3 regions of the Limnobacter sp. G6BE5S genome follow, and region 2 is predicted to be linked to each of the others. Evidence: predicted binding sites of a transcription regulator. Region 2 holds the regulator's gene; each other region holds the start of a gene.
The links. The regulator sigma-54, encoded in region 2, starts transcription at its own class of promoters, with help from an activator protein. The targets are predictions, from matches to a motif close to TGGCANGNAANCTGCTTT.
Positions count from the first base shown of each region.

Region 1: a site for sigma-54 is predicted at 1,604-1,621, ahead of hmpA (NO-inducible flavohemoprotein). Genes of this name have one in related genera too.
Region 3: a site for sigma-54 is predicted at 1,919-1,936, ahead of ACVL1J_RS06265 (PQQ-dependent methanol/ethanol family dehydrogenase). Genes of this name have one in related genera too.

Region 1 is NZ_JBZFLM010000004.1:265,596-268,793, forward strand. Features, by position in the region: gene ACVL1J_RS09240 (response regulator) at 1-390, shown strand, start outside; gene hmpA (NO-inducible flavohemoprotein) at 404-1,546, opposite strand; gene norR (nitric oxide reductase transcriptional regulator NorR) at 1,758-3,198, shown strand, end outside.
Region 2 is NZ_JBZFLM010000001.1:128,518-131,715, reverse strand. Features, by position in the region: gene hprK (HPr(Ser) kinase/phosphatase) at 1-28, opposite strand, end outside; gene ACVL1J_RS00625 (PTS sugar transporter subunit IIA) at 33-503, opposite strand; gene hpf (ribosome hibernation-promoting factor, HPF/YfiA family) at 614-943, opposite strand; gene ACVL1J_RS00615 (RNA polymerase factor sigma-54) at 984-2,504, opposite strand; gene lptB (LPS export ABC transporter ATP-binding protein) at 2,517-3,198, opposite strand, start outside.
Region 3 is NZ_JBZFLM010000003.1:113,784-116,981, forward strand. Features, by position in the region: gene ACVL1J_RS06265 (PQQ-dependent methanol/ethanol family dehydrogenase) at 86-1,837, opposite strand; gene ACVL1J_RS06270 (quinoprotein relay system zinc metallohydrolase 1) at 2,139-3,116, opposite strand; gene ACVL1J_RS06275 (quinoprotein dehydrogenase-associated SoxYZ-like carrier) at 3,113-3,198, opposite strand, start outside.

The DNA.
Region 1 (3,198 bases), on a different contig from region 2:
GTGCTGGTGGTTGAAGACTCGATCGAGTTGCAGACCATGTTGCAGGCGATGCTGTGTGAAATTCCCAGTGTGCAGGTTATTGCAAGTGTGGAGTCCGAGGAAGCGGCACTTGCGACAATACGGAATGAATGCGCTGATTTGGCAATCGTTGATTTGGAATTGGAATCAGGTACCGGGCTGGGTGTGTTGAAGAACCTCCAGCAAAGTCTGGAGATGAATCCGCACCCGGTTAATATTGTGGTGTTTTCCAACTACTCCAATTTGGTCATACGGCACCGGTGCTTAAGCCTTGGTGCCAAGGCTTTTTTCGACAAATCGTTTCAAATTGATGAGTTGCTGGAGTTTGTGCAGGCTCAAGCCTCTGGCAAAGCCAAAGGCTTGTCGGCTTAGTTCCTGAAATCAATCAAATGGCTTGCGCAGGGCCGAAAAACTCAAAATGCTGACGGTCGGCAGGCACGCCCAGTTTCCCGAGCATGCTTTTCACTGCACCCATGAAACCAACTGGTCCCAAAAAGTAAACCTGTGCATTGTTGGGCAGGTTGTTTTCAATGGTTTGGGCTTTGATCAAGCCATGCTGATTTTCATAAACATACTCGGTAGTGATATTGCTGTGTTGAGCCTTCAGTTGCTCAGTCAAATTCTTGAATGAGTGCTGCGCTACGTTCTTGCAGGCATGAATGAATCGAATCTCGCGCTGGCCGGCAACAGCTTTGAGCATGGCAATGGCGGGTGTCAGCCCCACGCCTGCGGTAATCAACACCAGTGGGTCTTTGCTGTCGTCGAGTACAAACTCGCCACAGGGCGGGCTGAGTTGCACGGTGTCGCCCACAGCAAATTCATTGTGAAGGTGGTTGGACACCATGCCACCTTCTTCGCGTTTTACCGAGATTCGGTAGTGCTCCCCATTGGGTGAGTCAGACAGGGAATAGTTGCGCATGATGCTTGTGTCATTGATATTCAAGTGCAGGGTAATGTATTGCCCTGGCTTGAAGGTCATGATCTCTTTGCCGTCCACAGGTTTCAGGTAAAAAGATGTGACCAGTTCGCTTTCTTGCTCTTTCGCGGCAATTCTGAAAGCGCGTTGCCCCTCCCACCCTCCAGCGGACATGGCTTGTTTGGCATACAGGTTGGCTTCTGCATTAATTAAAATATCGGCCAGTTGGCCGTATGCAGCTGCCCAGGCGTCGATAATTTCGGGGGTGGCTGCTGCACCCAGTACTTCTTTCATGGCCTGCAGCAGGCATTCGCCCACGATAGGATAGTGCTCGGCCTTAACGCCCAGTGCCACGTGTTTGTTCACGATCAGGGTAACCGCACCCATCAGCACGGCTGGGTTATCAATGTGCTTTGCATAAGCCAGTACCGCATTGGCCAGTGCACGCGGTTGGGTGCCTTTTTGCTGGTGAGCCGGATTGAAAAAAGTGGCTGTAACCGGGTATTTGCTGAACATCAGTTTGTAAAAGTGCGTGGTCAAGGCCTCGCCGCCCTGTTCAAGTGCGGGAATGGTTGCCTTGATCCATTGTTTTTGTTCGGTGCTCACTGACATGTTGATGTTCCTTTTTCGCGTGATTGTAAATTGACACATGCTTCTCGGTGACAAGTACTATCAAGATCCATGCCAGACGTTAAAATTTTTTTAAGCTATTGATTAATATAATTAATTGATAATTATGGATTTGTTAAATATTTCAAAAGATTGTGCTAAAAACAATGTGATATTATTGTTAATAACACAATAATTGTTAAAGTGACAATATATGGAAATGTCCAGTTTTGTGATGGCGGTGATCGAGGACTTGGGCGCTGACCTGGATCCGCAGACCCGGTATGCACGTTATGTGAATTCATTGGCAGCGGCATTGCCGGGCAACGCGTGTGCCTTGCTAAAAAAGGAAGGCTCGGCCTTAAAGCCATTGGTCGTTCGGGGTTTGACGCCGGATAGCCTGGGGCGCCGCTTTGAATTGAATGAGCATCCCCGCTTAAATGCGATTGTCACTTACCGGGGGGTCACTCATTTTCCAAACAAGTCCACGCTGCCTGATCCCTACGATGGTCTGCTGGAAGGGGTGCATGCGGGGGATTTGACTGTGCACGACTGCATGGGTTGTGCCCTGCATGTCAATGGCAAGTTGTGGGGTGCGATTACCCTTGATTCTTTGAAGGCAGGGGTGTTCGACGTCAAGGTTGAGCGGGCCATGGCCATGTTCGCCCGCTTGGGCGAGGCTGTGGTGCATTTGGCTGAATTGAACGAGCGAACCTTGACCAACTTGAAGCTGAGTCAGGGCAATGGCAATGCTTTGCAGGCATTGGAGGGCGTTCAATTGTCTCGCCGGGAAATGATTGGCGACAGCAAACCCATTCGCGATCTAAAGCATGAAATTTTGACCGTTGCCAGTAGTCAGCTGGCAGTACTGATTCATGGCGAAACCGGTGTAGGCAAAGAATTGGTTGCGCAGGCTCTGCATGCCATGTCGAGTCGCGCCAATTTACCCTTGGTGGTGATTAATTGCGCGGCTTTGCCTGACCAGTTGATTGAAAGCGAGTTGTTTGGTCATGTTAAGGGTGCGTTTTCCGGGGCTGAGCGCGATCGGCAGGGCAAGTTTGAATTGGCCAACGAGGGCACCTTGTTTCTGGATGAGGTGGGCGAGTTAAGTGCCTCTGCGCAAGCCAAGCTGCTTCGGGTGCTCCAAAGCGGGCAAGTGCAGCGTGTGGGCAGCGACAGGGAGCATCGGGTTGATGTTCGCATTGTTGCGGCAAGCAATCGCGATTTGTCTGCCGAAGTGAAAGCAGGGCGCTTCAGGGCTGATCTGTATCACCGTTTGTGTGCTTACCCTTTGCACATTCCGCCTTTGCGTGAGCGGGGCGACGACGTGGTGTTGCTGGCCGGTTATTTTCTGGAACAAAACCGCAGTCGGTTGGGGTTGCGAAATCTTCGTTTGGGTCGTGGTTGCGAGGCGGCCTTAAAGCGTTACAACTGGCCGGGTAATGTGCGAGAACTTGAGCACACATTGGGGCGCGCAGCGTTGAAGGCACGCCGGGATGAAGCCGGCCCCATGGTGACCGTGGAGCTTGAGCACCTGGACCTATTGACCGAAGCAGGGCAGGAACATGTTCGGCTTCATCGTCACCCGGACATTGAAATGAGTACCCCGATGGGTGGCATGGATTATCGCGATGCCGTGGATGAGTTTTCAAGAA
Region 2 (3,198 bases):
CTTCGATCAGTTCTTTCAGTTGCTTCACAGGCTTAACTCGCTGGTTGGTAAGGCTCCCAGTTGGCGATCAATTGGTGAGTGGCACCAGGATCGGATTCTGTCATGAGTTTCTCACGGAAATCCTTGTCAGACAGCATTTGAGCCAGTTCTGACAGTATATCCAGATGATGCTGGTTTGCGCTTTCAGGCACCAGCAAAAACATGAGTAGCTTGACGGGTTGGCCGTCAGGGGCATCAAACGGAATGGGATCTTGCACACGCACAAGGCTGGCGATGGGTTCGCGCAGGCCTTTGATGCGGCCATGCGGCACCGCCACCTGCTGGCCAAGGCCAGTGGAGCCCAAACGCTCACGCGCAAAAAGACTGTCGAACACCTTGGACCGTGCAATGCCCTGGTTGTTTTCAAAGACCAGTCCGGCCTGTTCAAACACGCGCTTTTTGCTGGTGACCTGTGTGTCCAACAATATGTTGGATGGTGGAAGTAGATTTGCGATCAAGTTCATCGCTGTTGATTCCTGAGACCCGCTTCTAATCGTGGGGCCGATTATACGCCATAAAAACACAAAAGGCGGATTGAAGTCCGCCTTTTGAATTTCCCTGAAATTACAGTGGTTTATTCAGCTTCTTCTACCACTTGGTGTTTTATGGGCGTGTGATTGTGATTGGTAAGTTTGTCTTTGTGCCGCAATACCTGGCGATCGAGTTTGTCGGCCAGCGCATCAATGGCTGCGTAGAGGTTTTCATGACTTGATTCAGCGTGTATGTCTTTGCCGCGAACGTGCAGCGTAACATCTGCCCTTTGAACCAGCTTGACCACCGAGATGGTCACCGATGCATCAATGACGTGATCAAAATGCCTTTTCACCCGGTCCAGTTTTTCAATTACATAATTTCGAATAGCTGGGGTAACTTCCAGATGATGACCATTGATGTTCAAGTTCATAAGGTATCTCCTTTCGTTGCTGCGGGGGGAAGCTTTAACTTTAAAGCGACTTACGCATGTTCACCGGGGGTATTTTCAGTGATTCCCGGTATTTAGCGACCGTGCGTCTTGCGACCACGATGCCCTGTTGACCGAGTAGGTCGGCGATTTGGCTGTCAGATATCGGCTGCTTGGCGTCCTCCGCAGAAATCAGTTGCTTGATGAGTGCACGGATGGCCGTGCTGGAAGCTTGCCCACCTGAATCGGTGGAAACATGACTTCCGAAGAAATACTTTAGCTCAACCAACCCATAGGGCGTCAACATATATTTTTGCGTGGTAACCCTTGACACGGTCGATTCATGCAGTCCCAGTAAATCAGCAATTTCCCGCAGAACCAAGGGTTGCATTGCGATTTCGCCATGATTGAAGTAGCCGATTTGTCGTTCTACGATCGCTTGGCTCACCCGTAAAATAGTGTCAAATCGCTGTTGAACGTTTTTTAAGAGCCACCGGGCCTCTTGAAGTTGCGCGCTGAGTTGTGCGCTTTGACCACGGTGAGACCTCAGGATCGAGGCGTACATTTCATTGATTCGAATTTTGGGCATTACATCGGGGTTGAGCTGCACATGCCATTGTCCACTGAGTTTTTTAACAATGACATCGGGCACCACATGATCGTCGTCAATGCGCCGAAAGCGCGCGCCGGGAAAAGGTTCTAGCGAGCGGATTATTTGATGGCAGATCTTTAAAGTGTCTTCGTCGACATTCAGGGCTTTCTTCAGTTTGGTGAAGTCACGCTGGGCGAGCAAACTCAAATGGTCGCGGATAATGTGTTGGCAGTTGCCGTACAGGTTTGTTTGGCAAGTAATGTCCCGGCGCTGGGCCAGTTGCAGCAACAGGCACTCTGCCGCATTGCGTGCGCCCACGCCGGGTGGGTCGAAGCTTTGCAGCAGGCGCAGTGCCGCGCTCAGTTCTTCAAACTCCAGGTCGGGTTCGTCCTGCAAGGTTTCCCACAGGTCTTCAAGTTCAACGGTCAGGTAGCCATCGTCGCTAAGGTAGTCGATCAGCCACAGCACCAGGTTTTTGTCGCGTTCGCTGGCCTGCGTCATGCGCAGCTGGTCGATGAGGTGTTGGTGCAGGCTGCTGTCGGGCGCAGCCAGTTGAAGGCCGGGTTTTTCTTCGTCGCCATCGGCACCTGCGCCGCTGTTGTCGCGCCAGTCACCTTCCCAGTTGTCCTGAATGGAGTCGATGGTCTCGCGTTGAACAATTTCTTCGCTTTGGTTGTCTTGTTCAGCTTGTTGATCGCTGACGGGCTCACTGGCTTTGCGTGGGTCCGGTTCGGCTTCGAAGCTGTCGCCCTGTGGCTCGTGCAATTCGCCATTGCTGCTGTCCAGGCTGAGTGTACGTTCGCCTTCAACAGCCTCTTCATCGGCCAGCTCGAGTAGCGGGTTTTCGGCCAGTGCCTGTTGAATTTCCTGCTGCAGTTCGAGTGTGGACAGTTGCAGCAATCGAATGGATTGCTGAAGCTGCGGCGTGAGCGTGAGATTTTGGGAAACTTTAAGCTGAAGGGATTGTTTCATGGGGGCTCAGCTTTACATCCGGAAGTGTTCGCCGAGATACACGCGGCGTACATCGTCGTTCTTCACAATTTGTTCCGGACTACCCGAGGCCAATACTCGACCTGCACTGATAATGTAAGCACGATCGCAAATGCCCAGCGTTTCGCGCACGTTGTGGTCGGTGATCAACACGCCAATTCCTTTCGATTTCAGAAAGGCCACAATGCGTTGAATTTCCAGTACGGCGATTGGGTCTACGCCTGCGAAAGGCTCATCCAGCAAAATAAAGCGGGGTTGGCTGCCCAATGCGCGCGCAATTTCCAGGCGGCGGCGTTCGCCACCTGAAAGTGAGGCGGCCAGCGAGGTGCGAATGTGTGAAATTTGCAGGTCGTTGAGCAAGTCTTCAACCGCTTGGTCCACCGTTTTGTCTTTGGGCGGATTAATTTCCAGTACAGCGCGAATGTTTTCTTCCACCGTCAACTTGCGAAATACGGAAGCCTCTTGGGGAAGATAGGACAGGCCCGCACGCGCACGTTCATGAATGGGTTGAAGCGTGATGTCACGGCCTTCGAGGCAGATATTGCCTTCGTCGGCGCTGACCAGGCCCACGATCATGTAAAAGCAGGTGGTTTTGCCAGCACCATTGGGGCCCAGCAAGCCAACCACTTCACCGGTGTCCACATGCAGTGAGACATCTTCAATTACACGCTTGCTG
Region 3 (3,198 bases), on a different contig from region 2:
ATGACAACACTTCTAAAACGCTCTACTACTTCACTACTCACCAAACTACCCCACACGGGGCAGTTTGATGTTCTTCACAAACTGATTACTTGCTGTCGAACAGTTTGAATACCCACACGGAACCACCTTGTTCAAGGTAGTTCACTTTGCTGGCCACGTCTCCGCCCCAAAGGGGTACGGCACCGCCCCAACCAGACACAACCGCCACATACTGCTGACCGTCCTTGCCTTTCCAGGTTACGGGTGGCGCAACCACGCCAGAACCTGTCTGGAACTTCCACACTTCCTTGCCGGTTTTGGCATCAGCCGCCTTCAGGTAACCTTCTGGAGTACCCCAGAACACCAGATTGCCGCCAGTCGTCAGAACACCACCCCACAAAGGCGCGTTGTTGGTGATTTCCCATTCGATCTTGCCGGTCTTGGGGTTCATCGCACGCAATGCGCCGATGTAGTCAAAGCCAGGCAATGTCTTGATGGTGAAACCGGCACCCAGGTAAGCCGCACCTTTCTTGTAGGTGATTGGCTCGTTCCAGATCTCCATGCCCCATTCGTTTGCTGGAACATAGAACAGGCCTGTGTCAGGGCTGTAAGCCATTGGCTGCTGGTTCTTGCCACCCAAAAATGATGGTGCTGAGAACACTGTTTCGCCTTTCTTGCCGTCCATCTTGGTGGGGTCACCAGGGCGGTTGGCAGGGTCAAAAATCGGGCGACCTGTCTTCATGTCGATGCCCTTGGCCCATGTGATTTTCTTCACAAATGGGAAGGCATTTTCCAGCTTGCCGGTGGTGGCGTCGTTCACATACATGAAGCCGTTGCGGTCAGCTTTCGCACCAACACGCTTGCCATTCATGTCAAAGGTCACGAACTCGTTCACACCGTCGTAGTCCCAACCGTCGTTCGGTGTGGACTGGTAGTGCCACTTGATCTGGCCAGTTTTTACGTCAACTGCCACTGTGGATGTGGAATACAGGTTGTCGCCGGGGCGCAGGTGGCTGTTCCAGGGTGCAGGGTTACCAGTACCGAAGTAGGCCAGGCCTGTCTTGCTGTCGTATGTACCGCCCAGCCATGTGGCTGCGCCACCGGTTTTCCACATGTCGCCTTTCCAGGTGGCATTGGTGGTACCGGAAATTCCAGCTTCCTTCTTGTTGCCGTCTTTGTCCCATGTATAACCCATGTGGCCTTCAACGGTTGGGCGCAGCCAAACCATTTCACCGGTCTTGGCATTGCGTGCTTCAACACGACCCACTACACCGAATTCACCACCCGATACACCTGTCAGCACCAAACCGTTGGCGATGATTGGAGCGGCTGTGTTGGAGTAACCAGCAGCGTAGTCGTCAATTTTGTCTTTCCACACAACCTTGCCGCTGTCTTGATCCAAGGCAATCAATTGTGCGTCCAGTGTTGCGAAGATCACCAGGTTGTCATACAGGGCTGCACCACGGTTCACCACGTCGCAGCAAGGCATGATGCCTTCAGGCAGGCGGTGCTCGTACTTCCACAGTTTCGCACCTGTGGCGGCATCCAAAGCGTAAATACGTGAATAGGAACCTGTTACAAACATCTTGCCGTTGTGAATCACAGGCTGGCTTTCCTGGCCGCGCTGCTTTTCACCACCAAACGAGAAGGACCAGGCTGGAACCAGCTTGCCCACGTTCGATACGTTGATGTCTTTCAATGGACTGTAACGCTGACCCTCTGTACCCATGCCCCAGGAAAGAATGTCGCCTGTGGATTTGGCATCGTTTTGAATCATTGCGTCTGTCACAGCGGCAGAAGCCACTGCGGGAATCGCCAGTGCGGTTGCTACCATCGCGCTAAGCAGAGTTTTGCGCATTTTTTGTTTCTCCTCTCATCATCCGTTACTTTGAGGTTCTCGCCCCTCATTTGCAGAGTCGGGGCTACCCAATGCAAACCTAGCGCAAGCTTCATGCCAAGTAGAATAATTCTTCTATATAATTTTTTTATTCAATAAAATCAGTACTTTACAAATAAACCCTCTTTCAGGTGATTTGATTCAATGCGACAAGAAAAAAAAGAGACAGTTTTGTGACATTGGAACAGCGCACCTGTTCAGCAACACACAAACTGTCCCTTTTTGACACACTTGGTACAGCGTTAACCCTGACGCTTAATCCTCAAAAGCCACCCAAGGTTTCCTTTTCATACACCGGGTACAGGTTCGTCACGTTGCGATAAAACTCGGCCGGGTAAGCCGCAAAGTTTCTGAATCGTTCGGGCGCACCCTTTTTCATCACATCATTGATTTCCTCGCCCATCTCGGCGGCCTGTGCCAGGCGCTTGTCCAGCCAGCTCAGGTAATCCAGGGTTTGGTCGATCGCTTCACTGCCCCAACTCACCGGGCCGTGGCTAGGCACCACCACCTTGGGTTTCATGGCTTGCAGCTTTTTCAGGCTTTCAATCCAGGGCTTCAGCCGGGCGTGCGGCGTGGTCACAATGCGCTGGTAAAACACCAGGCCGCCCGTCCACATCACCTTGCTTTCAGGGTCAAACAGCACCAGATCCGAATCGGTGTGGCCTTTCAGTTCAATGGCCTCCACTGCCTTGCTGCCAAAACTTTTCAGGCTGGCTGGCGCAATGGTCTGCGTGGGAAATACACTTTCAGTGGCCTTCATCCAGTCGCCGCACAAACGGTAAAGGTTGGTTTCATACAGCGCCGCTTCAGCCTTGATGCCTTGAATGGTCAACTTCGTGGCCGCGAGTGCTTCTTTCGGGTAAGCCTGATTGCCCAAAAAATAATCCGGATGCAGGTTCAACGCCACCACTTGCCTGATTGGCTTGCCCTTGCTGACTGAATCAATCAGGGCGCGTTGCTGCTCGCCGTACAGGCGCGATGTGCCTGTGTTGATCACATACACCCCGGCTTGGTCTACATAAAACCCGGTGTTGATGATGTTGCAACCATTGGCCTGTGAAAAATCATCATTGGCCCCCGCAATTACATACCAGCCACCGGCCAGTTTGGTGGCCTTCAAACCGTAATCAAGCGTGGCTTTGTCGGGTGTGGGCTTGGCCACATTGGGCAGTTCGGCACGGGCCTGCCCTGCGGCTGTCATCGTGATCAGTGCCATGGCAATCAAACACTTCAATTTCATTGCGTAACCTTTGCGTTGATCCGGTTGCCGTTGTTGTCTCGCCCCACCAAACTGATGGGGCCCGCTGGTTTTTTATCAAAGT